Regions from separate parts of the Kitasatospora sp. NPDC058492 genome, predicted to be linked through region 4. Evidence: riboswitches for the same ligand, from Rfam matches in the RefSeq annotation. Region 4 holds a riboswitch; each other region holds the start of a gene.
The links. Region 4 has a riboswitch for cobalamin ahead of ACFWPI_RS13035 (iron ABC transporter permease). Riboswitches for the same ligand answer to the same signal wherever they lie in the genome.

Region 1: it holds a riboswitch for cobalamin, as region 4 does, so the genes downstream of both, ACFWPI_RS05985 (CoA-acylating methylmalonate-semialdehyde dehydrogenase) here and ACFWPI_RS13035 (iron ABC transporter permease) in region 4, are expected to answer to the same signal.
Region 2: it holds a riboswitch for cobalamin, as region 4 does, so the genes downstream of both, ACFWPI_RS05945 (prenyltransferase/squalene oxidase repeat-containing protein) here and ACFWPI_RS13035 (iron ABC transporter permease) in region 4, are expected to answer to the same signal.
Region 3: it holds a riboswitch for cobalamin, as region 4 does, so the genes downstream of both, ACFWPI_RS34190 (ribonucleoside-diphosphate reductase subunit alpha) here and ACFWPI_RS13035 (iron ABC transporter permease) in region 4, are expected to answer to the same signal.

What each region holds. Positions count from the first base shown of each region.
Region 1 is NZ_JBHXMU010000006.1:39,569-46,770, reverse strand. Features, by position in the region: gene ACFWPI_RS06010 (ABC transporter permease) at 1-376, shown strand, start outside; gene ACFWPI_RS06005 (ABC transporter ATP-binding protein) at 373-1,905, shown strand; gene ACFWPI_RS06000 (MarR family winged helix-turn-helix transcriptional regulator) at 1,909-2,463, opposite strand; gene ACFWPI_RS05995 (M48 family metalloprotease) at 2,663-3,610, opposite strand; gene ACFWPI_RS05990 (BlaI/MecI/CopY family transcriptional regulator) at 3,601-4,065, opposite strand; cobalamin riboswitch at 4,332-4,523, shown strand; gene ACFWPI_RS05985 (CoA-acylating methylmalonate-semialdehyde dehydrogenase) at 4,752-6,239, shown strand; gene ACFWPI_RS05980 (acyl-CoA dehydrogenase family protein) at 6,247-7,202, shown strand, end outside.
Region 2 is NZ_JBHXMU010000006.1:28,446-35,647, reverse strand. Features, by position in the region: gene ACFWPI_RS05960 (peptidase) at 1-401, shown strand, start outside; gene ACFWPI_RS05955 (flagellar hook-length control protein FliK) at 432-911, shown strand; gene ACFWPI_RS05950 (hypothetical protein) at 1,587-3,026, opposite strand; cobalamin riboswitch at 3,160-3,236, opposite strand; cobalamin riboswitch at 3,314-3,457, shown strand; gene ACFWPI_RS05945 (prenyltransferase/squalene oxidase repeat-containing protein) at 3,561-6,581, shown strand; gene ACFWPI_RS05940 (hypothetical protein) at 6,578-7,202, shown strand, end outside.
Region 3 is NZ_JBHXMU010000075.1:23,429-30,630, reverse strand. Features, by position in the region: gene ACFWPI_RS34210 (glycosyltransferase family 2 protein) at 1-691, opposite strand, end outside; gene ACFWPI_RS34205 (hypothetical protein) at 823-1,725, opposite strand; gene ACFWPI_RS34200 (glycoside hydrolase family 26 protein) at 1,908-3,362, opposite strand; gene ACFWPI_RS34195 (hypothetical protein) at 3,503-4,405, opposite strand; cobalamin riboswitch at 4,950-5,092, shown strand; gene ACFWPI_RS34190 (ribonucleoside-diphosphate reductase subunit alpha) at 5,284-7,202, shown strand, end outside.
Region 4 is NZ_JBHXMU010000016.1:13,918-21,119, reverse strand. Features, by position in the region: gene ACFWPI_RS13065 (ABC transporter substrate-binding protein) at 1-852, shown strand, start outside; gene ACFWPI_RS13060 (amino acid ABC transporter permease) at 890-1,864, shown strand; gene ACFWPI_RS13055 (amino acid ABC transporter ATP-binding protein) at 1,861-2,658, shown strand; gene ACFWPI_RS13050 (CGNR zinc finger domain-containing protein) at 2,772-3,362, shown strand; gene sodX (nickel-type superoxide dismutase maturation protease) at 3,385-3,747, opposite strand; gene sodN (superoxide dismutase, Ni) at 4,064-4,459, shown strand; cobalamin riboswitch at 4,548-4,687, shown strand; gene ACFWPI_RS13035 (iron ABC transporter permease) at 4,777-5,859, shown strand; gene ACFWPI_RS13030 (ABC transporter ATP-binding protein) at 5,859-6,623, shown strand; gene ACFWPI_RS13025 (ABC transporter substrate-binding protein) at 6,646-7,202, shown strand, end outside.

The DNA.
Region 1 (7,202 bases), on a different contig from region 4:
GCGCATCGTCGCCGCGGCAGCCGCCCCCATCGCCGCCACCGGCTACGTCGAGGCCGCGGCCGTCGGCGGCGAACGCCTGTGGCACCTGACGGTCCGCGAGGTCCTGCCCAACCTGCGCTCCACCCTCCTCGCCCTGTTCGGCCTGCGCTTCGTCGAAGGCGTCTACATCGTCTCGGTCGCCGCCTTCCTCCAGCTCGGCCCCCAACCCCCGGAAGCCGACTGGGCGTTGATGATCCGCGAGAACGCCGCCGGGATCACCCTCAACCCCTGGGCGGTCGGCGCGCCGTGCCTGGCCATCGGGCTGCTCGCCATCAGCGTCAACCTCGCCGCCGAAGCCCTCGCCCCCGCCCGGCCGACCCCGGAGACCCCGCTGTGAGCACCACCGCCCCCGCCGCCCGCGCCACGGGCCTGTCCATCACCCTCGCGGACACGTCCCTGCTCACCGACGCCACCCTCACCCTCACCCCGGGCCGGGTCACCGCCGTCACCGGCCCCTCCGGCGCCGGCAAGACCACCCTCCTGCGCGCCCTCGCCGGAGCCCTCCCACCAGGCGCCCGCGTCACCACCGGCACCCTCGACGTCCTCGGCCACGACATCCTCGCCCTCCCGCCCGAGGACCTGCGCCGCCTTCGCCGCCACAAGCTCGCCTTCGTCGGCCAGGACCCGGGCTCAGACCTCAACCCGCGCATGCGCGTCGACCGCCTCCTGACCGAGACGGCCGCCGACCGCCGCCGAACCTCCGTACCCGACCTGCTGCGCGCCGTCCGCCTGCCGGTCGGTGAGCGCCTCGAACACCGCCGCCCCGCGGGCCTGTCCGGCGGTCAGCAGCGGCGTGTCGCGCTTGCCCGCGCCCTCGCCCGACGGCCCGAGATCCTCCTCCTCGACGAACCCACCGCCGGCCTCGACCCGGCCCTGCGCGACGACATCGCCGACCTGCTGCGCGAGATCGCCGACTCCGACGGCCTCGCCATCGCCCTCACCAGCCACGACCCCGACTTCGTCGCCCGCTGCGCCGACGACGTTCTGGCCCTGTGGCCCGACCGCCTTGCTGCGGCCCCGGCTGCGGTTGGGGTTGCGGCTGGGGCTGTGGCTGGGGCTGTGGCTGGGGCTGTGGCCGGGGTTGTGGCCGGGGTTGTGCCGGCAACGGCCGTGCAGGCCGCACGCGTTCGTACCAGGGCCGCCTCCAGCATGTCGCCCGTCGTGGAGGTGAAGGCGCTCAGCGCCGGCATCGGCACGGTCCGCACCCGTCACCGCGTCTTCGCCGCCGTCGACCTCGCCCTGATGCCCGGCACGCTGACCGGGATCACCGGCCCGTCCGGATGCGGCAAGAGCACGCTGCTGCGCACCCTGGCCGGCCTTCACCGGCCCGAGTCCGGCAGCGTCATCCTCCACGGCGAACACCTGGCCCCGTCCTACCGGCGCCGCAGCCGCGACCAGCGCCGCCGCATCCAGCTCGTCCCCCAGAACCCCCTCGGCGCCCTCAACCCGGCCCACACCGTCGGTGCCACCCTCACCCGGCCGCTGAAGCTGCACTTCGGTCTTCCCGCCGCCCGGTGCGAGGAGCGCGTCGCCGAACTGCTCACCGCCGTCGGCCTGCCCCCGCACTACGCGACCCGCCACCCCCACGAACTCTCCGGCGGCCAACGCCAGCGCGTCTCCCTCGCCCGCGCCCTGGCCGCCGAACCCGACGTCCTGCTCTGCGACGAGGTCACCTCCGCCCTCGACACCGACACCGCTGCCGCACTCATGGACCTCCTCGACGACCTGCGCACCAGCCGGGGCCTGGCGGTGGTCCTCGTGAGCCATGACCTCCCCCTCGTCACCGGCCACGCCGACCACGTCCTGCCTCTCGCGGGCCCCCGCCCCGCACCGCTCACCGCGCAGCAGCCCGCCGGCGTCCGCTGACTCCTACTCGGAGATCCACCGTCGGCGCTGTCCGCCGGTGAGCACCCAGCCGGGGCCCGAGGGCGAGGGCGAGGGCGTGCGGCGTCCCGCGCCGCGGGCGGCCGCCGTGCACACCCGCCGCAGCAGGGAGTTGAGTTCGGCGCGCTGGCCCTTCGTCAACGAGCCGAGCAGGTCGCCTTGGACGGCGGATGCGTCGTCGTGCAGCACGTCCAGCGCTGCCTGCCCGGCCGGGGTGATCGTCAGCACCTCCTGCCGCCCGCCGATCTGGACGACCATGGAGTGCACCAGGCCTGCCGACAGGAGGTCGTCCAGTGCCTGGGCGGAGTCGGCCCCGGTTGCGGCGGTTGCGGTTGCGGTTGCGGCGGCGTGCTCGGTGAGGTCGCGGCGCCCGTGCGGCCCCAGCTGGGCGAGTGCGGACAGCAGCGCCTGATGGGCCGGGCCCATTCCCCTCGCGTCGAGCCGGTCGGCCAGCAGCCGGTCGACCGCCCTGCCGGCCGTCGACAGGAGGTAGACGGTCTGTTCGAAGGGGCTCGTCGAGCCCGTCCTCCCGTCGTACACGCCAGGTCCCATCGTCCGGTGGCCGCCGTGTTCTCGGACCGGGGCCATGGTGGCGGCACCCGCGCGGGGATGCCGAGCCCGGAGGCCGGAGTGAACGCGGCCTCTGATCGCCGGCGGGCGGGCGGCTGCGCCAAGACCCGCACGGGTAAGCCGAGCCTCACCATACCCGGACCCGCACGGTTGGTCTACATCGATGTCGTCAGACCGGGCCGTGAGCCCTCAGGGTCCGGGCCGCGTACTCGACGTACTCGTGCAGCCCGTAGGCCAAGGCCACGCCGAGCAGGGCCGCGACCGTGACGGCGGCGACCAGGGCGACGGCGGCGTGCGCCCTGCGGCCGGTCGGGCGGGCGGGTGCGGGGCCCAGGAGGGCCTGGACGCGCTGGGGCACGGGGCCGGTGTTCACGGACAGCAGGGGCCCGGCGGTTCGGCGGGCGGACGGCGATCCGGCCAGGGCCGCCCGGGCGATGGCGGTCGCGGCGGTGCGCCGGTCGGCGACCGCGGCGGCGGCCTGCTCGTCGGCCCAGCGTTCCAGGTGGTAGTCGAGGTCGGCCCGCAGCCGGGCCAGCGCCGGGTGTACGGCGGCGGCGAGGTCGACGGCGGCGGACAGCAGGTGGTGGCGCCCGCGCAGGTGGGCGCGCTCGTGGGCGAGGAGCACCGCGCGCTCCGCCGGGCCCAGCGCGCTCAGCATGCCGGCCGAGACGACGACGCGGCCGGGGCGCCCCCGGTGGCCGGGCAGGGCGAAGGCCTCGGCGTCCTTGCCCGCGACCACGAGCAGGTCGCCGTCGCTCGTCGCATCAGCGGTCAGGCCCCAGGCGCGGGCGAGGAGCACGCGGTGCCCGCGCCACCGCAGCGTCAGCCGTACGGCCTGGACGGCCAGCGCGGCCCCGGCAGCGCAGGACACCGGCACCACGGCCGGCCACCGGGCGACGACGCCGGACAGCGGCAGGTGCTCCAGGCCTGCCAGGAACGGGACGTGGAACAGCCCGGCGAGTGCCGCGACGGTGCCGCCCGCCAGCAGGACGGCCGCGCCCGTGAGTACGAGCGAGGCCTCGCGCGGAGGGAGCAGCAGGGCCAAGCGGCGTGCGGCGGGCGCCGCGGCCCAGGGGAGCAGCAGGGCCAGGGCGACGACCGTCAGGATCAGGCCCATGCGTCGTCCTCGGGCCCGGGCCTGCCGGAGTCCGCCGCGGTCGCGGCCCTGGCCCCGGTCTGGGCCCCGGCCTCGGCCTCGGCCTCGGTCTGGGCATCGAGGAGCAGGCGGCGCAGCACGTCCTCGTCGTCCTCGGACAGGGAGGAGACGAACCGCTTCAGCACGAGGTCCCGCTGGGGTTCCTTCTCCAACTCCCGGCGCATGCGCCCGGCCGCCAGTCCGGCGGCGTCCTCCACCGGGGCGTAGGCGAAGGACCGCGCGGGGCGGCTGCGGACCAGGGTCCCCTTCTCGTGCAGACGCGTGAGGATCGTCGTCACGGTGGTGCGGGCCAGCCCGTGGTCCAGCGCCTCCTTGACCTGCTGGGCGGTCAGCGGCTCGCCGGCCGCCCACAACACCGCCAGCACGTCCGCGACCAGTTCCCCGTGCGGACGCCTGGCGTCCCGACCGACCCTCACATCGTTCTCCCTGTCCCGACACTCCCGGAAGGCACACTCCCGGCAGGCGCACCTCCGGCGCCGACAGCGGTCGGCGGCCGAGGCCTGCCCGCGCCGGTATGGCGAAGATGGGCCCGGCCTGTGTTGCTTAGGTGTGCCTCAGCTAATTTTACGGGCTCGCGGCCCCGCGCTGCCGGGCGCCTGATTTGCGGACACCGTCCGGTCACGTGCCGCTCGGCGCGGTGGAAAGTCGATGGCACAACGCGCGTGCGGGCCTCTGGACTTACTAGGACGTCCAACTATATGGTCGACGGCAGGTCCGCGGTGTCAGGGAAGCCGGTGTGAGTCCGGCACGGTCCCGCCACTGTGACCGGGGAGTTCGTCCTCGCAGACGAAGGCCACTGGCAGCCAGCCGGGAAGGCCTGGGGGCGTGCGGTGATCCGGGAGTCAGGATACCGGCCGCGGGTGTTCCGTGTTTTCCACGAGGATGGAGACGACACGCATGACTCCGGGCTGCTCCCGCTCCACTGCCGCTCCTGGTCGTCCCGTGCCCACGGCCGCCGGGGCCCCGACACTCTGACGTTCCGTTCTGCCGCCGCACGCCCGTGTCGCGGGGCGCACCACCGTGCGCCCGCCGACCGGCGGCGGCCTCCGATCCTCCTCCTCTCCCCACCCCTGTCGAGAGAAGGAACCCGACGGTCCGAGAACTGACCCACTTCGTCGCCGGCAAGCCCACCGCCGGCACCTCCGGTCGCTTCGGCGACGTGTACGACCCCAACACCGGCCGGGTGCAGGCCCGGGTGCCGCTGGCGAGCCGGGCCGAGGTCGAGGCGGTGATCGCCGACGCCGCGCAGGCCCAGCCCGCATGGGCCGCGTGGAATCCGCAGCGGCGCGCCCGCGTCCTGCTGCGCTTCCTCCAACTCGTCGAGCAGGAGAAGGAGGAACTGGCCCGGCTGCTGTCCGCCGAGCACGGCAAGACCGTGGCCGACGCCCACGGGGACATCCAACGCGGCCTGGAGGTCGTGGAGTTCGCCGCCGGCATCCCGCACCTGCTGAAGGGCGAGTTCAGCGACAACGCGGGCACCGGCATCGACGTGTACTCGATGCGCCAGCCGCTCGGCGTGGTCGCGGGCATCACGCCGTTCAACTTCCCCGCGATGATCCCGCTCTGGAAGGCCGCACCCGCCATCGCCTGCGGCAACGCCCTCGTCCTCAAGCCCTCGGAGCGCGACCCCTCGGTGCCGCTGCGCCTCGCCGAGCTGTTCCTGGAGGCCGGGCTGCCGCCGGGCGTGCTGAACGTGGTCAACGGCGGCAAGGAGGCCGTCGACACCCTGCTGGAGGACCCGCGGGTGCAGGCGGTCGGGTTCGTCGGCTCCACACCGATCGCCCAGTACGTGTACGCCACCGCCGCCGCGCACGGGAAGCGGGCGCAGTGCTTCGGCGGCGCCAAGAACCACCTGGTCGTGATGCCGGACGCCGACCTCGACCAGGCCGCGGACGCGCTGATCGGCGCCGGCTACGGCTCGGCCGGCGAGCGCTGCATGGCGATCTCGGTGGCCGTCCCGGTGGGGGAGGAGACCGCCGACGCCCTGGTGGCCAAACTGGTCGAGCGGATCGCCGCGTTGAAGGTCGGGCGCTCGGACGACCCGGCGGCGGACTTCGGCCCGCTGGTCGGCGCCGACGCGCTGGAGCGGGTCCGCGGCTACCTGGACCTCGGGGTCGAGGAGGGCGCCGAACTCGTCGTCGACGGGCGGGACTTCCGGCTGGAGGGGCACGAGGACGGCTACTTCCTCGGCGCCTCGCTGTTCGACCGCGTCACGCCCGACATGCGGATCTACCGGGAGGAGATCTTCGGCCCCGTCCTGACCGTGCTCCGCGCCGCCGACTACGAGGAGGCGCTGCGCCTGCCCGGCGAGCACGAGTTCGGCAACGGCGTGGCCGTCTACACCCGGGACGGCGACACGGCGCGGGACTTCGCCCGCCGGGTGAACACCGGCATGGTCGGCGTCAACGTGCCGATCCCCGTGCCGGTCGCGTACCACACCTTCGGCGGCTGGAAGCGCTCCGGGTTCGGCGACCTCAACCAGCACGGGCCGGACTCGATCCGCTTCTACACCCGCACCCGCACCGTCACCTCGCGCTGGCCCTCCGGGGTCAAGGAGGGCGCGAGCTTCACCATCCCGACGATGGGCTGAGGGCGCCGTGCACGACCTCACAGAGGACCAGCTCGCCATCGCGGCGACCACCCGGGCCTTCGCCCGCGAACACCTGGCGCCGAACGCGGTCGCGTGGGACCAGGCCAAGCACTTCCCGGTGGACGTGCTGCGCAAGGCGGCGGACGTCGGCCTGGCCGGTGTCTACGTCCGCGAGGAGTCCGGCGGCTCCGGGCTCACCCGCGCCGACGGCGTGCTGGTGTTCGAGGCGCTGGCCACCGGCTGCCCGTCCATCGCCGCCTACCTGTCCATCCACAACATGGTCGCCTGGATGATCGACCGCTACGGCGACGACGCCCAGCGCGCCCGCTGGCTGCCGGGCCTCAGCGCCATGGCGACCCCCGCCAGCTACTGCCTCACCGAGCCCGGCGCGGGCTCGGACGCGGCGGCACTGACCACCCGAGCCCGCCGGGACGGGGCGCACTGGGTCCTCGACGGCGTCAAGCAGTTCATCTCGGGCGCAGGGGCCTCCCAGGTCTACCTGGTGATGGCCCGCACCGGCGGACCGGGGGCCGGCGGGGTGTCCGCGTTCGTCGTCGAACGCGACGACGCCGGCGTCTCGTTCGGGCCCGACGAGAAGAAGATGGGCTGGAACGCCCAGCCCACCCGCCAGGTGCGGCTGGACGGCGTCCGGCTCCCGGCCGACCGCCTCCTGGGAGCCGAGGGCGAGGGCTTCCGGATCGCCATGAACGGGCTGAACGGCGGCCGGCTCGGCATCGCCGCCTGCTCCCTCGGCGGAGCGCAGGACGCCCTGGAGCGGGCCACCCGCTATCTGGCGGACCGCGAGGCGTTCGGCGCCCGGCTCCTGCACGCCCAGGCGCTGCAGTTCCGGCTCGCCGACATGGCCACGGAGCTGGAGGCGGCCAGGTCGCTGCTCTGGCGGGCCGCCTCGGCCCTGGACCGGGGGGACCCCAGAGCGCCGGAGCTGTGCGCGATGGCCAAGCG
Region 2 (7,202 bases), on a different contig from region 4:
CCCAGGCCCTCGCCGCCACCGGCCGCACCGCCAAGGCCAACGCCGGGCTCGGCTGGCTGACCGCCCACCAGAACGCCGACGGCGGCTTCCCGGCCGCCGGGGCCGCCGCGTCCAACGCCAACACCACCGGCCTCGCCACGCAGACACTGCTCTCCGGCGGGCGCTTCGTGGCCGGCCTCAAGGGCTGGAGCAGCCTGGTCAAGCTCCAGCAGGGCTGCGCCACGGACCCGGGCGTGCGCGGGGCGGTCGCCTACGACGCGACCGGCTTCAACCCGGCCACCGGCGCCCGGGCCACCGCGCAGGCCGTCCTCGGCCTGGCCGGCACCCCGCTGGCCACCCTCTCCGCCGCCGGTGCCCGCCCGGACGCGCCCGTGCCGGCCTGCCCGGCGACCACCCGCTGACCACCCGCTGACCCCGAGAGGAGAGCTCCGATGACCGACACCCCGGCGCCCGCGCGCCCGGCCCGCCGCACCCTCGGCTCGATCGCCGCCGCCGCTGCCCTGACCGCCGGCCTGCTCGGCGCCTCCGCCGTCCAGGCCCCGAAGGCGCAGGCCGCCGCCTGCGACGGCACCACCGGCGTCACCGTCGTGGTCGACTTCACCGCCGTCGGCGGCGGTATCCAGACCGGCTGCGCACCCGGCGACCCCGCCAGCGGCCTGGCCGCGCTGACCGGCGCCGGGTTCGCGTACACCTTCCACCCGCGCTACCCGGGCTTCGTCTGCACCATCAACGCCCTGCCGACGACCTGCACCAACCCCACCGGCAGCGCCTACTGGTCGTACTGGCACGCCCAGCACGGCGGCCCCTGGTCGTACAGCAACCTCGGCGCGGGCAGCTACAACCCGGCACCCGGCGACGTCGAGGGCTGGTCCTTCGGCGCCGGCGCCCAGCCGGGCGTCACCGCGCCCTGACCTCCGGAGACACCCCGGTGCCCCGGCCCCTCCGGAAGGGGGGCCGGGGCACCGGCGGTGCGGCACGTTCGGCGCCGCCGGGCGAGCAGCACCATGGTGGCCGTCGCAGCGGTGAACAACAGGGTGTTCACCACGCTCCCGCCGGTGGTCAGCAGCCGTGGGACAAGGCAACCGCCTGGTCCCGCCAGGTCCACACCCTCGCTGTTCGACACGCCAGCTCAGCTCTCGTCCGAGCATCTCCAGGACGGCGGTGTGGCCGTTGCGTGTTTCTGAACTCAACTAATACGTAAGGAACTTGAGGCGAAGGACCCTGGTCTGCAGAAGCTGGGCGCCGGGACGTGTGAGCGGCCCCGCGTACCGGAATCGGTGCGCGGGGCCGCTGTGGGGCATCGGGTGGTTCAGCAGTGGGGCGGGTCGGGCGCGTTGTGGAATAGAACCGCACCCCGACCGCGCAGTCCAGGCCGCAAACCCGCCAGGCTCCGCCCCGATAACTCCCTTGTGCGGCGGGTGGGTTGGGTCCTGTCGGGTCGCGAAGAGGCTGGTCTGGGGCGTCGGCGTCGGGCGGTGCGGGCTCGGGCCGCCGGGGGCCCGGTGGAAGTCCCTCCGTGCACCCGGCGTGATGTGATGGCAGGTCAGCTCGCTGCTTCCGCGTCCAGGACGGCCAGGGTATCCGGATCAGTTGCCGTAGCAGAGCGAGACGGTGTCGCCGAGGTGAACGGTGGTGGCCCGGGTGGCGGTGGTGGCGGTGGTGCCGTCCAGGGTGATCTTCCAGGTGGAGGAGCCGCTGTTGGCGGTGCCGTTGATCGCGGTGACGGCGCCGGTGCCGGAGGACGGGGTGACGGCGGTGACGCAGCCGGCGGGGGTCGCGGATGCGGCGGCGTCGAGGACGTCGCCGAGGGTTGCGGTGGTGCCGGTCGGGGTGAGGGCGACGGCGCAGACCTTGAGTGCGCCGGTGCCGTCGTCGATGACCAGCGGGAGCTTGGCGGCGGTGCCGGGGACGAAGGTGGCGGTGGCGGCCCAGGCCGGCTCGCCGGCGGTGGTCGGGGCCGGCGGGGTGGCGGTGAAGCCGGCGCCGGCGACGGCGCGCAGGCCGTCGACGGAGGCGTAGGGGGAGGGGGAGGTGTCGGTGGGCAGGTACTTGAAGCCGCCGCCGGGCTTGAACTGCTGGGCGATCAGGAAGTCGACGGGGCTCTTGCCGGTGCCGCTGGTGAAGTCGGGGCCCTGGGGGTTGATGCCGCAGGCGTTGAGGCCGGAGACGGCCCAGCCGTTGGAGTCGGTGTTGACGCCGAACATGGCGTTGAAGGCGCCGGAGGCGGTGAGCTTGCCCTTGAGGAAGTTCTTGGCGGCGACGATCGCCGGGTCGGTGGCGGGGACGCCCCCGGTGCAGAGCGAGGCCATGGCGGCGCCGGTCATGTCGATGTCGCTGCCCTGGGCGAGGGCGTTCGGGTCGCCTGCGGCCTTGCTGAAGTTCCAGCCGCCGTCGTTGTGCTGGTTGGCGCGCACCGCCGTGACGGAGGCGTCGAGCAGCGGCTGCGGGACGCGGGGGTTGCCGGCCTGGGTCTTGGCGCCCGCGAGGGCGAGGAGGCCGAAGACGGTGCCGTTGAAGTTGGCGGACGGGTCGTAGTAGCCGGGTTCGGCGGTCTGCCAGTAGGCGGCGAGGTCGGCGACGAGGTTGCGGCCCGGGCCGACCCGGGCGGGGTCGATGCCGGCGGCGTAGGCGTTGAGGATGCCGCGCTCGTAGTCCGTGACGACCGGTGAGGCGCTCGGCCAGCCGGGGGCGGCGAGTTGGCCGCGGTACACCAGGCGGGCGTTCTTGGTGGGGTCGCCGCCGGGGGTGACGTCGGCGGCGGCCGTGCCGGCGGCCGCGAGTGCGCTGAACGCCCACTCGTTGGAGAGCCCGCCGCCGGTGACGTAGCTGCCGTCGGCGGCCTGGAGCGACTTCAGGTAGGTGACGCCGGTGCTCTTCGAGGTGGCTATCTGGGTCGGGCTGGCCGTCGCGTGGGCGGGGACGGCGGAGAGCAGGAGTGCGCCGGCCGTCAGGGCGACGGAGGCGGCGGAGGCGGCGCGGGAGGCGGCGCGGGAGGGGGTGGTTCGCGAGGGGGCGAGGAGGGACACGGGACAGGCTCCTTGGGGTGGCGGGCGCCGACCCTGCCCCGGAGTTCCGGCGTCCGTTCAAGGGCGCGCGACTGCCGGAGCGGTCGCCGCCCGGATCGCGTGGGCCGGCTTTCGCCATGGTGCGTGGCCGGGCGGGCATTCGGGCTCAGGGCGGCACGATGGCCACCCCACACCGCTGCGCGTCAGCCCCGGATTCGCACCGGGTTCCCCCGCTCGGCCACCGCGGACGCTACCGCACGGCGCACCGGTGCACGAGGTGGTGTGATCGACATGACGACCCGTTGACTCCCGTTCTACCGGCGTGGTCTGATGAACCGATTTTTTGCCCTCGGCATTCAGGGGAAGCCGGTCCAACTCCGGCGCTGACCCGCAACCGTGGACCCACCTGTGGTGGGTGAGCCGGAATGCCTGGACCGGGGGCCTGTTCACAGAGCACTTGCGTCGTCGCGGACTACGACGCGGTCCGGACGGTCCCTGCCCAGGAGACCGTCGGCTGCGCCGTTGCGTCCCGCGTCGACCGACCAGGGAGTCGTCGTGAGGGTCAGCAGCAGTCGCACACGTCACAGGAACCGGGACCTCGCCTCCGTGGTGGTCGCCGGTGCTGTCGCGGTCGCCGCCTGCGGAAGCGTCCTGTTCGGGCGCCCCGGCACCGCGGCCGCCGACCCGATCGAGCAGTGCACGGCGACGACGGGCGCGATCGTCGCCGTCGACTTCACCCACTGGGGCGGCGGCGTCGTCCGGGGCTGCGACGCCCACCCCACGACCGGGATGAACCTGCTGCACGCCGCGGGCTTCACCACCGCCGGAACCGAGCACGACGGACCCGCCTTCATCTGCCGCCTCGGAACCGGGACCTTCAACAGCGGCACCCAGTACCCGACGCCGGCCGAGGAACCCTGCGTCAACACCCCGCAGGCCACCGCGTACTGGTCGTACTGGATCGCCGAACCCGGCCAACAGGCCTGGTCCTACAGCCGGTTCGGCGCCGGGACGCAGAAGCCCAAGCCCGGCGAGGTCGAGGCCTGGGTGTACGGCGGCACCGACATCGGCGGCACCAGCGGGGCACCGGGCTTCACCCCGGACTCCGTGAGAGCGAAGAGCGGTGGTTCGTCGGCTTCGCCGTCCGCCTCGCCATCCGCCTCGCTGTCACCCTCGGCGAGCCCGACTCCGACACCGACCCCGACCGGGCCGACCTCGACCGGGCCGTCCGCCACCGGTGACCCGGCGGCCGCCGCGGCCTGGCTGGCCCGCCAACTCGTCGGCGGCGACCACATGGAGAACTGGGCCGTCGAGGGGCCGGACTACCCCCGGACCGCCCTCACCGCCATCGCCCTCGCCGCCGCCGGCACGCAGGACCCGGCGGTGCGCAGGACGACCGCCTTCCTCGCCGCCCACACCGACGCCTTCCTGTACCCCGACGGACCGGCCGGCCAGCCCGATGCGAGGGCCGCCGCACTGCTGGCCCTCGTCGCCGAGAGCACCGGCAGCGATCCCCGGGCCTTCGGCGGCCGGGACCTGATCGCCGCGCTCACCGGCCACGTCTGCACGGCGGCGGGGGAGAACGGCAGGTGCACCGCCGCCGGGGACTTCCCCGGCGCGGCCTCGCCCTGGGTCCAGTCCCTCGGCGTCATCGCCCTCCAGCGCGCCGGCTTCACGCCACCCGCCCCGGCGCTCGCCCGCTTCACGGCGCTCCAGTGCGCCGACGGCGGGGTGGCCGGATCGATGATCGTCGCCGGCGAGCACTGCGAGCCCGACCCGCTCACCACCGGCCTCGCGGTGCTCGCCCTTCGCACGGCCCCCGGGTACGAGACGGCGGCGAAGAAGGCTTCGGACCAGCTCGCGGCCGGACAGCAGGCCGACGGATCCCTGCTCCCGTACCTCGGCGCCCCCGGCGACACCATCAGCACCGCGAGCGCGGCCCAGGCGTTCAAGGCCACCGGACAGGACACCCGCCGGGCCGCCGCCACGGCCTGGCTCGCCGCCCGGCAGGGCGCGGACGGCGGCTTCGGCCCCGACGCGTCGACCACCGACCCGGACCTGGCCGCCACCGAGCAGGCGATCCTGGCCCTGACCGGCACCGACCTCACCAGCGTCCGGCACAACCCGGACGCCACCACCCCGCCGACGACGCCCGCCACCACGAAGCCTGCCGGAAGAACCCCCGACGCCGCCAAGGGCAGCGCCTACCTCACCGACCCGTCCCGCCTGATCAACGGCCGCTACTACGAGGGCTTCCCGGCCTTCGCCGACTTCGGCCTCACCATCGACGGCGCCTACGCCCTCGCGGCCACCGGCACCGACGACGCCGCGCTGCGCAGGATCGTCGACTTCCTGGACCAGCCGGGCAAGGACGCCGGTGAGCGCACCGTCAACGACTGGACCGGCATCGACACCGAGTACGCAGGCGGCGGCTCGATCGGAAAGGAGGCGCTGCTCGCCGAGGCGGTCGGCCGCAACCCGCGCGCCTTCGGCGGCCACGACCTGATCGCCGCCCTGGCCGCCCTCGTGTGCACCAAGGCCGACCAGAGCACCGGCTGCGCGGCGCCCGGCAACTACACCTACGCCACCTCGGTGTTCTCCCAGGCGCTCGGCATCATGGCCCAGCTCCGGGCCGGGGACTCGACGAACGCCGCCCCCGCGATCGCCTACCTGAAGGGCCTCCAGCACCAGGACGGCTCCTGGCCGAGCCTGATCCCCGCCACCGGGGACTCCGACGTGGACAGCACGGCGATGGCCGTCATGGCCCTCGCCCTCGTGCCGGGGGACGAGGCCGCGCGGGCCGTCGACCAGGGCCTCGGCTGGCTCGCCGCGCGGCAGCTGCCCGACGGCGGCTTCCCGGGAGCGGCCGGCGACTCGACCAACTCGGCCGCGCTCGCCATCCAGGGCATGACGCTGCGCCAGGCCTCGTACGGCGCCCGGATCGCCAAGGCGCGCGACTTCCTGGCGGGCCAGCAGAACGGGGACGGCGGGTTCAACGTCGCCTCTGCCGGGCAACCGGGATCGGACGTCCGCGCGTCCACGCAGGTGCTCGGCGGTGCCACCGGGATCTCGTTCGGCACGCTGTTCCGGGACCTCGGGGGAACGTCGACGCCGACGCCGACTCCGACTTCCACCGGGACGGCGACCCCGACGGGTACGCCGACGGGCACTCCCACGGGCACGCCGATCGATACCCCGACCGGCACGCCCACGAACACATCCACGAACACATCCACGAACACGCCCACGAACACGCCCACGAACACGCCCACGAACACGCCGAGCCCGACGGGCTCGCCCGCAACGGCTGGGCCCTCGGACACCGCCGCTCCCTCGACCGGCGACGGTTCGGCCACCTGGTCGGCCGGTGGCATCGACGCTCCGGCCGGTGGCGGTGGCGCACCCGTCGCCCCCGCCGGTGGCGTGCCGGCGCAGACCGGTTCCGGCAGCCTGGCCGGGACCGGAACCCAGGCCCTGACGCTGACGGCGGGCGCGGGTGTGCTGACCGCGCTCGGCGCGGCGGCCGTCCTCGTCGCCCGGCGCCGCGCCGCAGCCGCCCCGGGGCGTCACCGGTGAGCCGGGGACTCGGCGGTCGGCTCGGCCGGCTGTCCGGGGCGGCGGCCCTGACCTTCGCCCTCGCGTTCGGCGGCGTCGCCGTGGGCACCGCCCCGGCGTCCGCGGCGCCGCTGCCGATCGACCAGTGCACCACCACCTCCGGCGTGGTGCTCGCCGTGGACTTCAGCAAGTGGGGCGGCCCGCTGCTGCGCTCCTGCGGGACCACCCCGACCACCGGCTTCACCCTGCTCAACCAGGGCGGCTGGAAGACCACCGGGACCGGCCACGACGGTCCGGCGTTCATCTGCCGGATCGGCTACAGCGGCTTCCAGGGCGGCAAGCAGTTCCCGGCCCCGGACCAGGAGAAGTGCGTCCTGACGCCCCCGGCCACGGCCTACTGGTCGTACTGGCACGCCGATCCGGGCCAGAACGAGTGGTCCTACAGCCAGCTCGGCGCGATGAGTTACCAGCCGAAGCCCGGCAGCGTCGACCTCTGGATCTTCGGTGGCACCAACATCGAGGGCACCGAGGGGCGGCCGGGCTTCTCGCCGGACAGCGTGCGCGCGAACAACTTCAGCCCCGGCGGGCAGCCCGCCGACCCCGGCCAGGGCACCACGGGCGGCTCCGGCGGCGGGTCGACGG
Region 3 (7,202 bases), on a different contig from region 4:
CGGCCCGGCGCTGCCGGTTGACGAACTGCGCGACGGCGGCGGCGGTGTCCGGGCCGACGCCGGTGTCGTCGTCCATGTGCAGCACCCAGACGTCGTCCTCGGCCTCGCCCTCCTCGATCCGCAGCTCGTGCGAGTAGTGGTTGGCACGGGCCTTGAACTTGGTGCCGTTGGCCGTCTCGTAGGCCTTCGGCACGGTCACCACCCGGATCAGCGGGTTGCGGGCGGCCAGCCCGTCGATCTTCTCGGCGGCCGCGCAGCCCTCCTCGGTGAGGACGTCCACCCGCATCCACGGGAAGTAGGCCGGCAGGTGCTCGACGTACGAGAGCACCGAGCGCTCCAGCGCCGGATAGGTGTCGTGACGGCCGATGGTCGGCACCAGCACGATCAGGAAGTCGTCCTCGACCGGCACGGCCGGCGTCATCCGGCTCACCTGGCGCAGCCGGCGGCGGACCATCAGCACGCCCTGGAAGCCGATCAGGACGCCGAACACCGGCATCCCCCACAAAATGGTGATCGTCCAGCCGAGCGGGGTGGGGTTGGGCACGTAGGCCCAGACCGAGAAGGCGAAGATGACCGTGAAGGAGAAGTAGAACGGGAGGACCCGGGGCTTCCACGACATCTGTCGCTCGGCGAGCCGGGCGGCCTCGCGGGACGTGGTGAGCACCGTCCGTGCGGGGGCTGTCGATGGCATGGCGAAAGTCGCTCCTCGTCTGCTGGCGGGCCGATCCCCTGCGGGAGCCGGGTCGTTCGTGGGCGGTCCGGGGTTGCGGCGGTCCAGGCCCGCGGCGGTTCAGGGCTGCGGCGGTTCGGGGCTGCGGAGGTTCAGGCCTGCGGCGGGCGGTCCGTCGGCGGACGGTCCGTCGGCGGGCGGTCGGCCGGGGGCGCGACCGGGCCCGGGGCGACCGGACCGGGCGTCACCGGCGGCGCGGCGGGCCACGGCTGCTGGGCGAGCGTCGACGGGTGCGGGGCCGGCTGGGTGGGCTGCTGCGCGTACGGCACCGGCTGCGACGGCTGGGCCGGCGCCGGCTGCGGCCAGGCGGCGGGCTGCGACTGCGGCGCCGGGGGCTGCTGCGGCCACGCGGGCTGCGGCTGCTGCTGGAACGGCGGCTGCGGTGGCCAGGCGGCCTGCGGCTGCGGCGGCTGTTGCTGCTGTTGCTGCGGCCAGGCGGGCTGGTGCTGGAACGGCTGCTGCTGCTGGAACGGCTGCGGGCCCGGGGCCGGCTCGGCCGGGATCGTCTGCAGCAGCGACCAGTGCAGCTGTCCGCCCGACGCCGCGGCGGCTTCCGACGCCCCCCGCTCCCGCCACTTCAGCCGGGCCAGCAGCAGGATCAGCGCCGCGGTGACGACCACGCCGAGCGCGAAGGTCGCGAGCTTGAGGCCGCCCTCGGTGGTGCTGGTGAACCACTCCCGCTGCGGCTTGTCCAGGAGTGCGCCGGTCAGGCTGCGCACCCGGTTGTACCCCTCGACCAGTGCGACGCCGGCCGCCACCCCGAGCGCCCAGGTGCGCCCGCGCAGCAGCAGGATTCCCGAAACCAGGTAGATCAGGCCGTAGTTGAGGCTGCCGGTCTCGGCGTCCACCGAGGTGCCGCCGTAGTAGAAGATGCCTTTGACGTAGGTCGCGAACCCGACCTGGCCGAAGCAGTTGTACGCCGCCCAGCCGAGCAGCACCACGCCCCAGCCGACGGCGATGCCGCCGGCCGCGCGCATCGCACGCGCCTGTCCCATCCCGCACCCCCGCCCCGCCGGGCCCGTCCCGGCGTCAGCCCCTCGGCTTCGCCGCCACAGGATGCCACACGGCACAACGGACACGGTATTCCGGCCGTTCAACGGAATTCAGTGGTGTAGCACACCTCGCGGCGACCGGCTCGGCGGACGCACGGGGCGGCTCGACGAACGCGCGGGGCGGCTCAACGGACGTGCAGGCCGCCCCAGTCGACGTTCGCGCCGAACGGGCCGGCGCCGCCGGTGAGCGCCAGCGGGCTGTGGTAGGTGGCGTTGACGTCCGCGCCGGAGTTGCGCGGCTGGTCCGGCGTCAGGTTGTCCGAGGTGAGCGACTGCCCCCAGACCGTCCAGATCGTCCAGGGCGTGCGCCGCAGCGTGTCCGGCTGGCGGGAGTTGACCGGGACGGCGAAGGACTCGGCCAGGATCCGCGGCTTGCCGTAGGCGGCGAGCCCGTCGTAGTACCGCTTGGTCCACACCTCGCCGGTGCCGATCGGGTGCGCGGGGCTGCCGCTGTAGTCGTCCACCCCGACCACGTCGACGTACTGGGAGCCCGGGTAGTAGTCCCACGGGTCCGCGCCGGGGGCTCCGTCCCAGGACACCGGCGTCCAGACGAACAGCAGGTTGTGCAGGCCCCTGGTCTCCACCAGGTAGCGGTAGGTGATCCGCCACAGCGCCTGGTAGTCGGCCGGCTTCTGGCCCGACCACCAGAACCTGCGGGCGCAGTCCTGCACGTTCATCTCGTGGTACGGGCGCAGCAGCACCGGCACGTCGTGGGCGGCCAGGTACTCCAGGTGGTCGGCCAGGTAGGACAGGTCGGTCATCAGCGCGCGGTACTCGGGGGTGTCGTGCGCGCTGTCGACGACGCGGCCGAACCAGCCCTTGTCCTTCGCGGCCGGGGAGTTCGAACAGAGCACCTGCTCGAAGGACTTGACGTCCGAACCGGGGTAGGGCTGGTGGAAGGACATGCCGACGATCCCGGCCGGCCCCCCGCCGTTGTCGGGCAGTTCGGTGGTGGTGCCGTCGCAGTTGTGCTGGACACCGGCCGTGCCGTAGCTGCCGTCGTCGGCGCGCGGGTGGCCGGACCAGACGGCGGAGAGCAGGTCGACGGCGTCGTCGGTGTACTGCCAGCCGGCCCGGCAGGTGGGCCACCGGCCGGCCGAGTAGGAGCGCGGGTCGCCGACACCCCAACCGGTCTGGCCGTAGCCGGGGCCGAGGTCGGTCTCGACGAAGCCGGGCAGCTTGCCGGTGAGGTCGGCGGCCTTCTTGTAGTAGTAGCCGACCTGCTTGGTGCCGCGGTAGTCGCCGTACTCGGGGTTGTTGCGCTCGTTGTGCGCCTCGACGTGCTGGCCGATCACCGTCCCGCCGCTCTGCCCGGTGCGGGCCTGCCCCTCCAGGTCGGCGAGCAGCTGCTGGACGGCCCGGGCGTTCGGCGAGGCCTGCGGGTCCCGGGCGAGCAGGTCCCGGCCGACCTCCGGCGGCAGGGTGCGGCCGGAGAAACCGACCGCCACCGGGACGCGGGCGGGCTGTTCGCCGTCGGCCCGGCCGTCGCGCTGCAACAGCGCCACGGCGCCCGCGGCCACCACGACCCCGGCCGCGGCCAGGACGGCGGGCTTGCCGCGCAGGGCTCTGGGCAGGGCCACGGACCGCTCCTCCGGTTGCTCGCCGGCACCGGCCCAGGCGGACACAACCGGAACACTCGTGCGAATGACTGCCCCGAGAGCCTGCCACACTCCCCCGGCCCCGGCGAGCGAACCCGCCGGGGCCGGGGTGTCACGGCGGATCAGCCGGCCGCGGCGGCCCCCGGCGCACCCGGCGCGGCCGCGGACGCGGCCTTGGCGCGCTGGAGCAGCTGGCCCTTCACGTGCTCGCCGAAGCCGGCGGCCGCCGCGGTGGCGGCGGCGTCGGCGGTGTTGCCGCCCTTCGCCGAGCCCTCGACCGTGAAGTAGGCGTACCGGCCAAGGGTGTTGTGCGTGTTGGTGCAGCCCGGCGTAGCGCAGAAGGCCGGCGCGCCCGGCGCGACGGCGCCCTTGAGGTGGCCGGTGTAGCTCTTCATCGAGGTCTCGGCCTGGATCTTGTGGTCGAAGACCGCGACGCCGACGGTCACCGCGCTGTCGCCGGAGACGTAGGTCGCCCGGAGCACCTTCTGGCAGCCCTGGTCACCGAGGACCTTGCCGAGCCCGCCGGTCGTCGAGTTCCCGTCCCAGCAGGGCGAGTCCAGCGAGACGAAGGTCCGGTTCCAGGTGGCGCCGTTGACCGTCACCTGGAGTGCGGAGAACAGCGCCCCCGCGTCCTGCGGCGCCGGGTCGGTGGCGGCCTCCCAGATCGGCTTCGACGGGTCGTCCGGCGCGCCGCCCGGGGTGCCGGACGGGTTCCCGCCCGGGGTTCCGGCGGCATTCGGCGCGGCACTCGGTGCGGCGGAGGACGGCCGGTTGGAGGCCGAGGCGGTCGGCCCGGCGGTCGGCTTGTCGCCGTCGCCCTTCGTCAGCAGCACCGCACCACCCGCGACCAGGCCGCCGACCAGGACGACCGCGACCGCCACGCCGAGGGCCCGCAGCCGGCGGCGGCGCTTGTCGTCCGCCGCGTTGCGGTCCGCCAGCGCCTGCCAGTTCGGCTCGGCGCGCTGCGGCGCCTGGGGCTGCGGGTACGGCTGCGGGTGCGCCTGCGAGTGTCCTTGGGGATGCACCTGGGGATGCGGCTGGGGGTTCGGCTGCCACTGCGGCGGCAGCTGCTGCCCCGGTTGGCCCGGCTGCGGCAGCGGAGGCTGCCCCGGCGGGCCGGGCTGCGCGGGCGGCTGCGCGGGCGGCACCGGAGGCCCGTACGAGGCCGGCGGCGGCCCGAAGCCCCCGCTCGGCGGCAACACCGGACCGGGCACCACCGGCGGCTGCTGACCGTGCGCGTCCCCCGGCCCGGTGGGAGGCGTTCCCTGCGGACCCTGCCCGGGTGCGCCAGTTCCGTCGCTCACGCGCCCCCTCGCTTCGCTCGATGATCGCTTCGCGGAACGCGCCCCTCGGCGCTTCGCTCGCTCATGCGCCCAGATCGTAGGGCATGCCCCCGCCAGCCGGTCCGCCCGGTGACCGTTCCGTATCGAAACCAGGACGCCGGAGCCCGGAACCAGGGCCCCGGGAGCCCGGATCCGAGGCGCCCCAAGGCCACGACCCGCCCCCTCCCAGCACCCCCGGTTATCGCGCCGACACACCGCGCCGTACTACATGTGGGGTCGCATCAGAGAGACACCACAAGATGTATGCTCAATCCTGCTGTCGATGCAGGGGAACCCGGTGCGAATCCGGGACTGCCCCGCAGCGGTGAGCGGGCGGCTCCAGCAGCCGCACCGCGAGTCCGAGTACCTGCCGACGGTGTGCGCACGGGCCCTCCCGCAGAGGCCGCGCCAGCACGAGAACTACCTTCCGGGCCTCGCGGGCGGGCCGGGGACGCCACTGTCGCGCGACGCTTCCTGCGTACGTGCCGTGCTCCCCTGCCCCGAACGGCCCGGTACCCCCCGATCACCGCCGCCGATCGCCGCCAGGAGAGAGCGCCTTGACCACCGCTGCCTCAGCCACCCTGCCCGCCCAGGGCACCGGCCCCGCCCCCACCGACCCGACGGTCTCCGACCCCGGCGGCGCGCTCCTTCGGCTGCTCACCGACCGCAGCGTCGACCTCCCCCAGGTGGACCCCGGCCATGTCGCCGCCGCCGCGCTGCGCGGCCGCCACGCCGGCTCGGACTTCGCCGAGCTGCGCGGGCTGGCCGTGGACGCCGCCGCGTCGATGATCGCCGAGGACCCCCAGTACTCGAAGCTGGCCGCCCGGCTGCTCGCCCTGGAGATCGTCGACGAGGCGAACAGCCAGGGCTCGCGCTCCTTCGCCGCCTCGATCGCCGTCGGCCACGACGAGGGCCTGATCGGTGACACCACCGCCGCCTTCGTCGCCAAGCACGCCGCCGCCCTGGACGCGCTGATCGACGTACACGGCGACGACCGCTTCGAGTACTTCGGCCTGCGCACCGTGCAGTCCCGCTACCTGCTGCGCCACCCGATCACCCGCAAGGTCATCGAGACCCCGCAGCACTTCCTGCTCCGCGTCGCCTGCGGCCTGGCGGTCGGCGACAGCGAGCAGTCCGTGCGCGAGGTCGCCGAGCTGTACGGCCTGATGAGCCGGCTGGAGTACCTGACCTCCTCGCCGACCCTGTTCAACTCCGGCACCCGGCACCCGCAGATGTCGAGCTGCTACCTGCTCGACTCCCCGCTGGACAACCTGGACTCGATCTACAACCGCTACGCGCAGATCGCCCGGCTGTCCAAGCACGCCGGCGGCATCGGCCTGTCCTACTCGCGCATCCGCTCGCGCGGCAGCCTGATCCGCGGCACCAACGGCAAGTCCAACGGCATCGTCCCGTTCCTGCGCACCCTCGACTCCTCGGTCGCCGCCGTCAACCAGGGCGGCCGCCGCAAGGGCGCGGCCTGCGTCTACCTGGAGACCTGGCACGCCGACATCGAGGAGTTCCTGGAGCTCCGCGACAACACCGGCGAAGAGGCGCGGCGCACCCACAACCTCAACCTGGCGCACTGGATCCCGGACGAGTTCATGCGCCGGGTCAACGCCAACGAGGACTGGTCGCTCTTCTCCCCCGCCGACGTGCCCGAGCTCGTCGACCTGTGGGGCTCCGACTTCGACGAGGCCTACCGCAAGGCCGAGCTGGCCGGCAAGGCCGTGCGCACCATCCCCGCGCAGACCCTGTACGCCCGGATGATGCGCACCCTGGCGCAGACCGGCAACGGCTGGATGACCTTCAAGGACGCCTCCAACCGCGCCGCCAACCAGACCGCGCTGCCCGGCCGCACGGTGCACTCCTCGAACCTGTGCACCGAGATCCTGGAGGTCACGGACGACTCCGAGACCGCCGTCTGCAACCTCGGCTCGGTCAACCTCGGCGCCCACGTCGCTCCCGGGGCCTCCGTCGACGACCTGCTCGGCGCCATGGACTGGGAGCGCCTCGACGCCACCGTCCGCACCGCCGTGACGTTCCTCGACCGCGTGGTGGACATCAACTTCTACCCGACCACCGAGGCCGGCACCTCCAACTCCCGCTGGCGCCCGGTCGGCCTCGGCGTGATGGGCCTCCAGGACGTCTTCTTCAAGCTGCGGATCGACTTCGACTCCGCCGAGGCCGCGCGGCTGTCCACCCTCATCGCCGAGCGCATCATGCTCACCGCGTACGAGCGCTCCGCCGACCTGGCCGAGCAGCTGGGCCGCCACGAGGCCTACGGCGAGACCCGCGCCGCCCGCGGCGAACTGCACATCGACCACTTCCCGACGGCCGCCCCGCAGTGGGCCGACCGCTGGACCGCGCTGCGCGCCCGCATCGCCGAGACCGGCCTGCGCAACTCGCTGCTGCTGGCCATCGCGCCGACCGCGACCATCGCGTCCATCGCCGGCGTCTACGAGTGCATCGAGCCGCAGGTCTCCAACCTGTTCAAGCGCGA
Region 4 (7,202 bases):
TGCAGCAGCAGCAAGAGCGACGGCGGCAGCGGCGCGCCCAACGCCTCCGCGACCGTCAACGCGGTCAAGGCCGACGACAAGCTCGCCGCCCTCGTCCCCGCCGACGTCAAGTCCTCCGGCAAGCTCCTGGTCGGCGCGGACGCCTCGTACGCGCCGGACGAGTTCAAGGACGACAGCGGCAAGGTCATCGGCATGGACGTGGACCTGGCCAACGCCATCGCGGCCAAGCTCGGGCTGAAGGCCGACGTCCAGGACTCCGGCTTCACCGCGATCATCCCCGGCATCCAGTCGAACAAGTTCCAGCTCGGCATGTCGTCCTTCACGGACAACAAGGAGCGCGAGCAGGTCGTCGACATGGTGACCTACTTCAACTCCGGCAGCGCCATCGCGGTCAAGAAGGGCAACCCCGACAAGGTCGACCCCAACGACCTGTGCGGCAAGAAGGTCGCCGTCCAGACCGGCACCACCCAGGCCGACGAGATCAAGGACACCCGCAACCCGGACTGCGCCAAGAACGGGAAGCCGGGCATCCAGAACGACGGCGACAAGTTCGACCTCCAGACGGACGTCACCAACGCCGTCGTCTCCGGCCGCGACCAGGCGATGATGGCCGACTCCCAGGTCGTCGACTACGCGATCAAGCAGGCCGGCGGCCAGCTGGAGAAGCTCGGCTCCACCTACGGCGTGGCCCCCTACGGCGTCGCCGTCGCCAAGGGCTCCAAGCTCACCCCCGCGATCCAGGGCGCCGTCCAGTCGCTGATCGACGACGGCACCTACAAGCAGATCCTCACCAAGTGGGGCGTCGAGTCCGGCGCCCTCGACAAGTCGACCGTCAACGGCGCCGTGAACTGACCGTCCGCCTGCTCCCTCTCTCCCCCGAGGCCACACCGTGAACTCTCTGGACAAGGGGAAGGCGGAGGAGGGACGGCCTGAGACCATCAAGGCCGTCCCGGTCCGCCACCCCGGACGCTGGGTGGGCGCCGTCGTCATCGCCCTGCTCGCGGCGATGCTGCTGAGCGCCCTCTTCACCAACCCCGCTTTCAAGTGGGACATCGTCGGGCAGTACCTGTTCCACGACAGCATCGTGCACGGCATGGTCGTCACGCTGGAACTGACCGTCCTCTCCATGCTGATGGGCGTGATCGGCGGCATCGTCCTCGCCGTGATGCGCCTGTCCCCGAACCCCCTGCTCTCCGGCACCGCCTGGATGTACATCTGGGTCTTCCGCGGCACCCCGGTGCTGGTGCAGCTGGTGTTCTGGAACTTCCTCGGCCTGATCTGGGCCAAGCTGTCGATCGGCGTCCCGTGGGGGCCGGAGTTCTGGTCCGCGGACACCAACGTCCTGATCCCGACCTTCGTCGCCGCCCTGCTGGGCCTCGGCCTCAACGAGGCCGCCTACATGGCGGAGATCGTCCGCGGCGGCATCCAGTCGGTGGACGAGGGCCAGACCGAGGCCGCCCACGCGCTCGGCATGAGCCGGTTCCAGACCATGCGCCGGATCGTCCTGCCCCAGGCCATGCGGGTGATCATCCCGCCGACCGGCAACGAGACCATCTCGATGCTCAAGACCACCTCGCTGGTCAGCGTGATCTCCCTGGAGGAGATCTTCCGGGCCGGTCAGGTCATCTACTCCCGGAACTACCAGAACATCCCGCTGCTGATCGTGGTCAGCCTCTGGTACCTGTTCTTCACCTCGCTGCTGACCATCGGCCAGTACTACATCGAGCGCTACTACGCCCGCGGCTCCAACCGGACCCTCCCGCCCACCCCGGTGCAGCGGCTGCGGGGCCTGTTCGCCGGGAAGCCCGCCCCGAAGACCGGCGCCGACGTCGTCCCGGGGCTTGAGGGAGGTGGTCACGTATGACCGACCTGAGCAAGACCCCGGCCGCCGCCACCGGGCAGCCGATGGTGCGCGCCGAGAGCGTCCACAAGTCCTACGGCTCCGTGCACGTGCTCAAGGGCATCGACCTGGAGGTCAAGCAGGGCGAGGTGTTCTGCCTGATCGGCCCCTCCGGCTCCGGCAAGTCGACCTTCCTGCGGTGCATCAACCACCTGGAGAAGATCAACGGCGGACGCCTCTGGGTGGACGGCGAACTGGTCGGCTACCAGCAGAAGGGCGACAAGCTCTACGAGCTCAAGGACCGCGAGGTCGCCGTCAAGCGGCGCGACATCGGCATGGTCTTCCAGCGCTTCAACCTGTTCCCGCACATGACGGCCGTCGAGAACGTCATGGAGGCCCCGGTCCAGGTCAAGGGCGAGAGCAAGGCCGCCGCCCGGGAGCGGGCGATGGTCCTGCTGGAGCGGGTCGGCCTCGCCGACAAGGCGAAGAACTACCCCTCCCAGCTCTCCGGCGGCCAGCAGCAGCGCGTCGCGATCGCCCGCGCGCTGGCCATGAAGCCCAAGCTGATGCTGTTCGACGAGCCCACCTCGGCGCTCGACCCCGAACTGGTCGGCGACGTCCTCGACGTCATGCGCGGCCTCGCCGAGGAGGGCATGACCATGGTGGTCGTCACCCACGAGATGGGCTTCGCCCGCGAGGTCGGCGACGCGCTGGTGTTCATGGACGGCGGTGTGGTGGTCGAGTCCGGCAACCCCCGCGAGGTGCTCACCGACCCCCGGCACGAGCGCACCCGCGCCTTCCTCTCCAAGGTGCTGTAGAACCGTACCGACCGGCGCCCGGCAGGCTGCTCCTGCCGGGCGCCGACGTTTTCCCCACCCAGGTAATAGGCTGGACGCAATCAGCCCGTTACCGACCTTTTGGAAGGACCTCCGTGGAGCTCGCCTCGTACGCCGATCTCGCCGTTCGGCTGGTGAACACCGAGGAGCCCGAACGCGGCACCGACACGCTGACGTCCGTGGACGCGGTGCGCGGCCTGTTCTCCGACTCCTCGCGGGCCGCCGCACAGGCCGACGAGTCCGACCTGCCCCGGCTGCGGGCGGTGCGGACCAGGCTGCGCGGGGTCTTCGAGGCCGCCGCCGAGGGCGACGAGATCCGGGGCGTCGACCTGCTGAACAGCCTGCTGATGGAGTACCCGGTCAGCCCGCTGGTCTCCGGGCACGACTACCTGGACGACGCCGGCCGGCCGCGCTGGCACCTGCACCTGGCCGACAACTCGCCGACCGCCACCGCGCACTTCAGCGCGGTCGCCTGCATGGGCCTGGCCGTCCACCTGACCGAGCTGGGCGCCGACCGGCTCGGCATCTGCCAGGCCGCGCCCTGCCGCAACGCCTACCTGGACACCTCGACCAACCGCTCCCGCCGCTACTGCTCGGACCGCTGCGCGACCCGCGCCAACGTCGCCGCGTACCGGGCCCGCAAGCGCCAGGAGGCCGAGGCCGCGGCACTCGGCGCCGCCGGCTAGGTCCCCGGCAGGGCCCAGGGGGTCAGAGCTGCTCCGCCCAGACGCCCAGGCGGCGGGCCAGGCCCGGCACCCGGGCCAGCCGGGTGCTCAGCAGCAGCCGCTCCAGCCGCCGCCCCGGCGCCAGCCAGGCCGGGCGCGGGCGCAGCCGCAGCAGCACCCGGCCGAGCACCAGTTCGTCCGGGACCGGGCCGTAGCTTCGGCTGTCGCTGTCCACCGGCCGGTTGTCGGACAGCAGCCACCAGCCCCTCGGACGCCGCTCGGCGGCCCGCTTCACCACCAGCAGGTCCTGCTGGAAGGGGTGCCGGAAGAGCACCACCGCGCCGGGCCGGATCGGCGCGCCGTAGCGCACCAGCAACTGGTCGCCCTCGCGCAGGGTCGGGACCATCGACGGGCCCGCCACGTCGACCAGCCCGAACGGCACCGCGCCGCCGCCCCGGCCCCGCCCCCGGGGTTCCGTGCCCGCCGGTTCCGTGCCCGCCGGTTCCGTACCCGCTGGTTCCGTGCTCCGCGCCACGACTCCTCCTCCCGGACCGCCCGGTCCCAGTCTGCCGTACGGACCGTCACCCCGTTCGATCCGTTCGATGTCCGGATTACCCCGGTTCCGGGTCCGCCTTTTGCCCTAGGCCCACCGCCCGATCGCGAAACCCCGGGGGCGGAAGGGTAATCTCGGGCGCGGGAAGACGATCTAAGGAAGGACTCCCATGTTCTCTCGTCTGTTTGCACCGCGCGCCACCGCCCACGCCCACTGTGACCTGCCCTGCGGCGTGTACGACCCGGCGCAGGCCCGGATCGAGGCCGAGTCGGTCAAGGGCACCCAGGAGAAGTACCAGGCCAACGAGGACCCGGCTTTCCGCACCCGCGCCCTGATCATCAAGGAGCAGCGTGCCGAGGCCGTCAAGCACCACATCTCGGTGCTGTGGAGCGACTACTTCAAGGCCCCGCACTTCGAGAAGTACCCGCAGCTGCACCAGCTGATCAACGACACCCTGAAGGCCGCCTCGGCCGCCAAGGCGTCCACCGACCCCGCCACCGGCCAGGCCCTGCTGGACCTGATCGCCGAGGTCGACAAGATCTTCTGGGAGACCAAGCAGGCCTGAGCCTGACGCGTCGCCACCCGACCGCCCCCGTCCGCGAGCCCGGACGGGGGCGGTCGTGCGTTCACGCCCCACCCGAGCCCGGTAAGGGTTGCCTAGCCTGAGTGGCTGTTATGCTGCCAGGGCGTCCGAGGGGGAAGTCCGGTGTGAATCCGGCGCTGACCCGCAACGGTGAGCACGGCCCCCGGGGCCGCGCCAGCCCGATCGCCCCCGGCCGCTGAACTCCCGACAACTCGCCGTGGACTGCGAGGGGATGGCGCCCGGGCCCGCGCCCGACCGGTGCCGCCCCCGCGCACCCGCGGCCCGAGGCAAGGCGCACCGTGAGCAGCACCGCAGCCGCGGGCAGTGGCGCAACGAGCCCGCCCGCCCGCCGAATACCCGCCCTCCCGCTCGCCGTCGGCCTGGCCGCCGCCCTGCTGCTCTCGCTGCTCTGCGGCGTGGCGCTGGGCGCCTCCGGGATCGGCCTGCCCCGCGTCCTGCGGCTGCTGGCCGCCGGGCTGACGGGCGGACGGCTGGAGGCGGAGGAGGCCGCCGCCTACGCGATCGTCTGGGAGATCCGGCTGCCGCGCGCCGTGCTGGCCGCCGTGGTCGGCGCCGGGCTGGCCGCCACCGGGGTCGCCGTCCAGGCCCTGGTGCGCAACGCGCTGGCCGACCCGTTCGTACTCGGCATCTCCTCCGGCGCGGCCGTCGGCGCCAACGCGGTGCTGCTGCTCGGCGCCTTCGCCTCGCTCGGGGTGTGGGCGATCTCGGCCTCCGCGTTCGGCTCCGCGCTGGTCGCCATGGTGCTGGTCTACCTCGCGGCGCGGACGGCCTACGGGCTCACCCCGCTGCGGCTGGTGCTCACCGGCACCGCGCTCTCCTACGGCTTCTCCGCCGTCACCGCGCTGATGGTCTTCGCGGCCGCCCGCGGCGAGGCCGCCCGGGACGCCATGATGTGGCTGCTCGGCAGCCTCGGCGGCGCCACCTGGGGCTCGGTGCCGATCGCCGCCGCCACCGTGCTGGCCGGCCTGGCGTACCTGGCCTGCGCCGCCGGCCGGCTGGACGCGCTCGCCATGGGCGACGAGACGGCCGCCTCGCTGGGCGTGGACCCGGACCGGCTGCGCCGCGAGCTGTTCGTGGTGACCGCCGCCGTCACCGGCACGGTGGTGGCCGTCAGCGGGGCGATCGGCTTCGTCGGGCTGATGGTGCCGCACCTGGCCCGGATGCTGGTCGGCGCCGGGCACCGCCGGGTGCTGCTGGTCGCGCCGCTCGCCGGGGCGCTGCTGCTGGTCTGGGTGGACATCGTCTCGCGCACCCTGCTGGCGCCCGCCGAACTGCCGGTCGGGGTGGTCACCGCGGTGCTCGGGGTGCCCTGTTTCCTGCTGCTGATGCGCCGTCGCGGCTATTCCTTCGGAGGCCGCTGATGGATCTCGCCCTGGACTCCGTCTCGGTCGAGCTGGCCGGTGCCCGGCTGGTCCACGACGTCGCCCTGGACGCCGCCGCCGGGCAGGTGGTCGGACTGATCGGACCGAACGGCAGCGGCAAGTCGACGCTGCTGCGCTGCGTCTACCGGGCGCTGCGGCCGGCCGCCGGGGCCGTCCTGCTGGACGGCACGGACCTGCACGCGCTGACCGCGCGCGAGGCCGCCCGGCGGGTGGCCGCGCTCCCCCAGGAGTACTCCGCCGAGTTCGACTTCACGGTGGCCGAGGTGGTCGCCATGGGCCGGCTGCCGCACCGGCGCGGCCTGGGCGGCCCGGGTGCGGACGACCACGCGCGCTGCGCGGAGGCGCTGCGCAAGGTCGGCGCCGAGCAGTTGGCCGGGCGGGGCTTCCTGAGCCTGTCCGGCGGCGAGAAGCAGCGGGTGCTGATCGCCCGCGCGCTGGTCCAGGAGCCCCGGCTGCTGGTGCTGGACGAGCCCACCAACCACCTGGACATCGCCCACCAGTTGGACGTGCTGGCGCTGGTCCGGGAGGCCGGCCCGACGGTGCTCACCGCGCTGCACGACCTCAACCTGGCGGCCGGCCACTGCGACCTGCTGTACGTGCTACGGGCCGGCCGGATCGTCGCCTCGGGGCCGCCCGCCGAGGTGCTCCGACCCGCCCTGCTGGCCGAGGTGTTCGGCGTCCGGGCCACCCCCGTCCGGCACCCGGTGACCGGCGCCGTCCAACTGCTCTTCGACCGGATCTGACCCACCCCCCGAAGGAACCCCCGTGCGCACCAAGGCCGTTGCCATCACCGCCCTGCTCACCCTCGGGCTCACCGCCTGCGGCGCCGAGATCGCCCCGAGCGGCGACGCCACCGCCGCCTCCGCCCACTACCCGGTGACCGTGGAGAACTGCGGCACCAAGCTCACCTTCCCGCAGAAGCCCGCCCGGACGGTGACCAACGACGTCGGCATCACCGAGCTGATGCTCGCCCTCGGCCTGGCCGACCGGATGGCCGGCTACGTGATGCCCGACGACAAGGGCCGGGTCGACCAGGTCGCCTGGAAGGACGGCTACCAGCAGACCGCGTGGCTCTCCAAGAAGGAGATCACCAAGGAGATCGTGCTGGGCGCCAAGGCCGACCTGGTCTTCGCCGGCTGGCACTACGGCTTCGACGAGGGCCGCGGCTTCACCCCGCAGGCGCTGGGGGACCTCGGCATCGCCTCGTACGTGCTCAGCGAGTCCTGCCGCAGCGGCAAGGGCACCGAGCGCGGCGTGATGTCCCCGCTGGACGCGCTCTACACCGACCTGGCCAACCTCGGCGAGATCTTCGACGTCCGCGA